DNA from 3 places in the Cytobacillus sp. FSL R7-0680 genome. Region 1 is predicted to be linked to each of the others. Evidence: riboswitches for the same ligand, from Rfam matches in the RefSeq annotation. Region 1 holds a riboswitch; each other region holds the start of a gene.
What was found. Region 1 has a riboswitch for thiamine pyrophosphate ahead of thiW (energy coupling factor transporter S component ThiW). Riboswitches for the same ligand answer to the same signal wherever they lie in the genome.

Region 1 (2,269 bases):
GATGATAGAGTACAACCTGTACCATGGGTGTTTTTTGTCTCTACTCTTCGACCATTAAACCAGTTGAAACTTTGTCCATCCCATAATAAGTCATTCGGTTCTCCTTCTAAATGTCCACCTTTTAATAAGACGGCTTTTGGCCCTAATTCATATAATTTTTTACAAGCTTGCTCCATATCATCAACCGTGCGAATTGTCATACCCGAAAGTACTTCAGCTTCAGGAATGTTTGGCGTAATTACAGTCGCAAGTGGTAACATTTTCGCTTTTAATGCTTCAATAGCTTGTTCCTTTAAAAGATGATGTCCACCTTTTGAAACCATAACAGGATCTAACACAATCACTTTTGGACTATAATGATTTAAACGGTCTGCGACGATTTTTACAGTCTCACTAGATGACAACATCCCGATTTTGACAGCATCAACTTGGATATCATCAAACACAGCTTCTATTTGGTCTTTTATAATATTGATTTCTATATCCTGTACCGAACGTACCTCTACTGTATTTTGAGCGGTAATCGCCGTAATGACGGACATGCCAAACACACCATTGGCGGAAAAAGTTTTAAGATCTGCTTGAATCCCAGCTCCTCCTCCTGAATCAGAACCTGCGATCGTTAATGCTGTTTTCATTGATGTAACCTCCAATAGCTTTATTCTTAATTAATACTCTTAATAAACCATATCCTAAAATTGCTCCAGTAAACGAGCTCACCATAAATGCTGGTAGGAATCCGAAAAGGGTTGCTTCTTGTCCTAAAAGTAATGTACTAATCGGATAAGTCGCTACTGCCCCTATCATTCCTGTTCCAACGACTTCACCTAGTGCTGAGAAGCCAATTTTTTTCGTTTTTTGATAAAGGAACCCTGCAAGTAATGCGCCAATCATACTCCCGGGGTAGGCAAAAACACTTCCAGTCCCCATCATATTTCTCAATGTAGATGAAAGAAACGCTTGACTAACGGCATACCATGGTCCAAGAAGTACAGCAGATAATACATTCGCCAAGTGCTGAATCGGAAAAATTTTCGCTATTCCAATCGGAATAAAAATGAGACTACTCGACACAGTAGTGATGGCTGCAATCGTTGCCGTCATCGTCATTTTTTGGATTTTATTCATAGACCTTTCCTCCTTTCGATAAAAATAAAAAAGCCGCTATTTTGAATAAGCGGCTTTGGTCATCATGATATGTATGACGTCACTCGCTTCCCTACGCTAGTATTAACTAGATCAGGTTCAAAGGGTTCATCTCAGCCAAGTATTTGGCACCCCTAGCATTTATTCATATATAAAAAAAATCCTCTACTTCCAAAAGGAAGCGAGGACGACTACATCGACACACTTCCCTCCACTGGTACAAACCAGATCAGGTTCAAAGGGTTTTGAACGGCATTCAATCTCAGCCTCTATGTGAAGGCACCCCCAGTGAAAACTTATAATATATGATGTCAATATAACATGAAATGATAGAAATGAAAATAAAAAACATTGGATAGAAACGATGTTGCGACATAAAACGTTATGATATGATATTTTATATATTATTCGGGAGGACAGTCTATGGAAGATAAGAGTATTGTACTTATTGGGTTTATGGGGGTCGGAAAGACATCCATAGGAACGGAATTAGCTAAGAAATTACAGTGGGGTTTAATCGACACGGATGAACGCATTGAACAACAGTTTGGGATGTCAACTTCAAAAATTTTCCTTGATCATGGTGAAGAAGTTTTTCGAAAAGCTGAAAGCGAATTGATTGAACAACTATCTGCCGAAGAAAAACAGATTCTTTCATTAGGCGGCGGCGCCTTTTTAAACAGTAAGAACCGCGAAATTTGTTTACAAAACAGTACCGTTGTCCTTATCGAGCTCTCATGGGAAAATTGGCTCGATCGATACCCATTGATTAAAGATACAAGACCGAAATTGAATGGTCTTTCTACTGACGAAATGTATCATCTCTACAAAGAAAGACAAGCTCATTATCAACCATATCATCTAAAAATCAATGTTGACGGGAAAACAGCTGAAGAAGCTGCTGAATTGATTGTTAGTGGGATAGGATAAAGCTTGTGATGATTATGGTTATAGTTCATTAGAATATTTCTTTTACTATCTAAGTAATTCGCATTATCCTAAACGAATTTATGAAAGCCGGGCACTCCCTTGCTCGGCTTTCATTTGTGTTTGGTTCTAAATAAATTGCTGAATAACTCCCTTTTTGTGAGGCGGTTATCTCTGGTTTTCTTTCTGAGTGACT
Region 2 (2,269 bases), 2.5 Mb from region 1:
ACATTTGCCAAGTAATTGTTTTTGAAGAACTTCTTCTCCTTCTTGGACAATGATACTGTCTTTTTTAAAATGAGCAATCATACTATATTCCTTATGCGCATGCTCTATCACAATATAGTTGCCTGGGGGGTGTTCTTCATCCATCTGCCCTGGAATATTATCATCGAGACCATCAACCACTTTTATTACTTTGCCATTTTGAGGGGCGATAACTTCCTCTGCAAATGCGTAATAACTCTCATTTTTTTCAGGTCTACCATTATATGTAGAGCCATCCTTCACCTTTAATAGATCATACGCGTACCTTTGATGTTCATATACGTAATGGTAATTAATAAATTCATTTGTGCCACCCCAGAAAACAAACCAATCATCCATCACTGGCATAATGTATTCATTCTTTGTATAAATCTTATCTGTTTCTGGAAAGACAAAGTAGGGTTTCAAATAGAGACTGACAATTGTATATTTATCATCGAATCCAACCACAACTGCTTTTGCTTTTGAGTTATCTACCCATACGAACTGACCAATGCCTATGACATCCGTCCGTGACGTAAGATGATAACTACGCACACCTTTATTAAAAGCTGCGCTCATCTCAATAAATGCCGATAATGAAACCATTCCTTGAAACACTTTTGAAGTTGCTTCATAAATTGTTTTAAAATCTTCTCTTAACCAATGATCTATAAACCTATCAGGATCTATTGACCCTACCATACCCTCTACCCCCGTAAGTTTTATTAAGATGAAAAAATTAAACGATTCTCAAGAAATATTTTGCAATTAATAGTAAAGAAACCGCCAATAGTTACTTTAATTTCACTTAAATCTTCTAACTTACCTTTCAAATCCCCTCTTAATGCTAGACCTAAATTTTCATCCTGTAATTCACCATTTACATACAACTTTTCTCCGTTAATCCAATAATTTTCGATTAATATATGATTTCCATGATGGTTTACTTCAAAAACCTTCTTCATATCAATCACTCCTTGATTATTCTACGACTATCTAGGGAATAAGTTTCACAAATAATCTGTTTTTTTACTACCAAAAAAAGATTCTTGAATTCTGATGAAAGTCATAGTATATTCTAACCGAGGATAAATTTAATACTTCCACAAGGGGAGCCTAATATGGCTGAGAGTGAGCGAGTTCGTTCTGACCCTAAGAACCTGTTAGATAATGCTAGCGTAGGGATCGTGGTTTTGGATATGAGCAATACTAGGCATCCATCACCGCCTATGTATTGCTTTTTTTCATGACAAAAAAGTAATACAGGTTTACTCGTTCGCTTCTCTTTTCGGAGAAGGAGGAAAAACATGAAACAAAATAAAACACTTTTTATGGTGGAAATTGCTATATTTGCAGCTTTGGCATTATTACTTGATTTCTTATCAGGCTTACTGATGGGGAGATTTTGGCCACAAGGTGGGTCCATCTCACTTGCTATGGTACCGGTTTTCTTAATGGCCTTTCGTTGGGGTGTTAAAGGCGGCGTCTTAACGGGCTTACTATTAGGAGGACTTCAAATCTTAACAGGAGCTGTTCCTTTTCATTTCGCCTCTTGGATCATTGACTATTTCGTAGCCTTTGCTGTTGTCGGACTCGCAGGCATCTATATGAATAAAGTTGTGCAAAATTATCAAGACGGCCAATTTGCCAAAGCAAACATGTATGTTATTAGTGGCGTTTTCTTAGGAAGTTTCTTACGCTTCTTATGCCATTATTTATCAGGCATTATCCTATTTGGTGCCTATGCTCCGGCAGATCAACCTGTCGCACTTTACTCACTCGTATATAACGGAACATATATGCTACCTACCTTTATCGTATGTGCCTTAGTAGTTGTCATGCTTTACACAACAGCCAATAAGGTCCTTCTGAAAAAAGCATATTAATCATCTAAAGGCTCTGGGGGAACTCAGGGCCTTTTTTTCAAGTCAACGTTTTGGGGGATTTTCGCACGATGAATGAACTGTGGAATCAGGGTGACATGTACATCGGCGTGATATCCATAAGATAACCATGCAAAATGAAAGCGCCAAAAGCAGCTAGACAAACCAACATCTTCTCTTCTATTTTCTCCTTGAGACCGGCAGTTTTCTTTTTGGATTTCTGAGAGGGGGAGTAGACACATCTTTATCCTTACTTTTTTTAGCAGCACTTTTCTTCCGTCAATGTCAATCTAACGATGAACAATCTTGATTATTTATGAACTTGCAACAACTATTATCTACGGTAGTTTAAACCAACATCATCT
Region 3 (2,269 bases), 2.5 Mb from region 1:
GATAAGATGCCTAAGGAAGCATCGGATCCGATGAGCAAGCAACTGCTGAAGTTTCACCTACAAGCATCTTCTATGTTTGGCTATCGATATAAACAAGGAAAAATTGAACAATACTGATTGAACGTTCAATCGACCGTTTTAACATCTAGTAGAATAAAATACTAGTGAGAAAATTAAGTTGTTATTTTAAAAATATCCTTTTCTGCGAATAAATTGGAGTTTAGCTTCGACTTAGTCTCACATTTGCTGATATAAGCTCTTTACTGATTTATCAACCTACAAAATAAGTCCATTTTATTGAAAAAGGCCGCCATAAACAAAGATGACGACCTTTTTTATCTTAGTTCATCGTCAATCCATGATCAACGACTAGATTTTGTCCCGTAATCGCTCTAGCGCCTGGAGAGGCTAAGAAAACAACGGCTTCTGCTACGTCTTCTGGTTTTGTCACACGGCGGATAGCAGAGTTATCAGCCACAATCGCAAATACCTCAGGGGTAGTAACAGCACTTGCATCCGTTGTTTCTAATAATCCACCGGAAACCATATTCACATTAATATCATACTGTCCGAGCTCTTTGGCCATATTGCGTGTAAAGCCAATTAATGCCGCTTTGGCTGTTGTATATTCATGGTAGGCAACGACTGGGTTCTGGTAAAGATTCGTGCCAATACCAATCACACGGGCTTGCTGTGAATCCTTTAGAGCCGGAAGAGCAGATTGAACAACATTTAAGCTTGCTTTTATCGCGCCTTCAAACTGGGTTTGATAGCTAGCCCAAGATAATTCCTCTACTTTCGCCTGTGCCACAGGATCAAATTTAAATTGAACTAATGCATTATTTACAACGATATCCAAGCGACCAAAATGAGCAATTGTGTCTGCTACCATTGCTTTTACTGCTTGATGATCTCTTACATCAGCTTGGATAGCCAATGCACGATCTTGTCCGATTTTTTCAACTACTGCATCTGCTTTTTCTTTATTATTAAAATAATTAACGACTACTTTGTAGCCCTCCTTACCAAACTTTTCAGCAATTGCAGCTCCTAATCCACGACTTGCTCCTGTTACTAACACGACTTCTTCTCTCACGCTATTCCCTCTTTTCAATAGATGTAATTAAAAATGTTCAGGGAAACAAAACAAAAGGCTCCCCGAAAATGGAGAGCCTACCATACATATGCATATAGTTGGAAGATGCTCCCTACGATCGTCTTAACGAACAGGTTCTAAGGGTCAGGTTTTAACCTTCTCAACTCATTTTCTGAGTCCCCCTGCAACAATTTTTAATTATTTTTAGTTTAGCATACAAATAGTTTCCTAGCTATGAATCGAAGTTCATTTCGAAACTGACCATTTGCTTTATGTTTCTCACCATTGTTTTAAACGGGGATTCTTATCTAGAATCGATTCATATTGTTTCTCATTACCGTAGAGGCTATTCGGGTCAAGCAGCTTATATCTCTCATATTTTTCTAATCGATCTTTTTCTTTTGCCCAGCCTAAATGCTTGACTCGTATTGTGGATAAACTGTGGGTAAGTTGGAAGATGTTTTCTGGAAATCTCCCACAATGCTGTGGTGTTTCTTTCCAGACAGGCTGAAAGGTTGATCTAACTCTTGCTAGAAATGGACGGTATAAGAAATGTGCTTGCCAGTATTCATCTTCACGATAATGGTCTTCATCCCACATATCATACAGTCTAAAACAGTACAGGTCGATAGTATCCTGTTTAACAAAGTCATCAATATAATCAATAAAACTCTCCTCAAACCATTCATCTGCGTCAAGATTTAATACCCAACCTAAAAAACCATTCGTTGCTTCTAACCACTGTTGTTTTCTTAGTTCCACTTCATTGGCAAACTGGGAGCTTGCATTCTTGACCAATTTAATTGGCATACCTTTTAGTTCTTGCAAGAAAATCGATATAGTCTGATCAGTACTAGCATCATCTATAATCACAGCTTCATCGATAAATGGCTTTACTTTCTTTAACATCGTTTGTAAATAACGACCTTCTTCATTCTTCACAATCATCGATAAGCGAATTTGATGGCTTTCTGCTTTTTCTGGATAAATAGGTAGTTCGCTATAAGCATACTGACATTTTTCTTTAAATGCGGGTATGCCTGTAAGGTCAGAAGAACGATAAATATGATAAGCTGGCAGATGTGTGTCTACATGTAGATCCAGTCCTAATGCCACAGCTCTCACACAAAAATGTCGATCTTCTCCCCAAAAACTGAGATTTTTAATTTTACT

Region 2: another riboswitch for thiamine pyrophosphate. It lies ahead of thiT (energy-coupled thiamine transporter ThiT); the one in region 1 lies ahead of thiW (energy coupling factor transporter S component ThiW).
Region 3: another riboswitch for thiamine pyrophosphate. It lies ahead of MKY26_RS19200 (3-oxoacyl-ACP reductase); the one in region 1 lies ahead of thiW (energy coupling factor transporter S component ThiW).

The regions. Positions count from the first base shown of each region.
Region 1 is NZ_JBBPAO010000001.1:1,305,964-1,308,232, forward strand. It holds gene thiD (bifunctional hydroxymethylpyrimidine kinase/phosphomethylpyrimidine kinase) at 1-638, opposite strand, end outside; gene thiW (energy coupling factor transporter S component ThiW) at 607-1,128, opposite strand; TPP riboswitch at 1,200-1,292, opposite strand; TPP riboswitch at 1,336-1,443, opposite strand; gene MKY26_RS06585 (shikimate kinase) at 1,570-2,076, shown strand.
Region 2 is NZ_JBBPAO010000001.1:3,758,987-3,761,255, reverse strand. It holds gene MKY26_RS18840 (M23 family metallopeptidase) at 1-723, opposite strand, end outside; gene MKY26_RS18835 (hypothetical protein) at 747-986, opposite strand; TPP riboswitch at 1,120-1,224, shown strand; gene thiT (energy-coupled thiamine transporter ThiT) at 1,329-1,907, shown strand.
Region 3 is NZ_JBBPAO010000001.1:3,830,333-3,832,601, reverse strand. It holds gene MKY26_RS19205 (IclR family transcriptional regulator) at 1-117, shown strand, start outside; gene MKY26_RS19200 (3-oxoacyl-ACP reductase) at 341-1,096, opposite strand; TPP riboswitch at 1,189-1,290, opposite strand; gene MKY26_RS19195 (glycosyltransferase) at 1,376-2,269, opposite strand, start outside.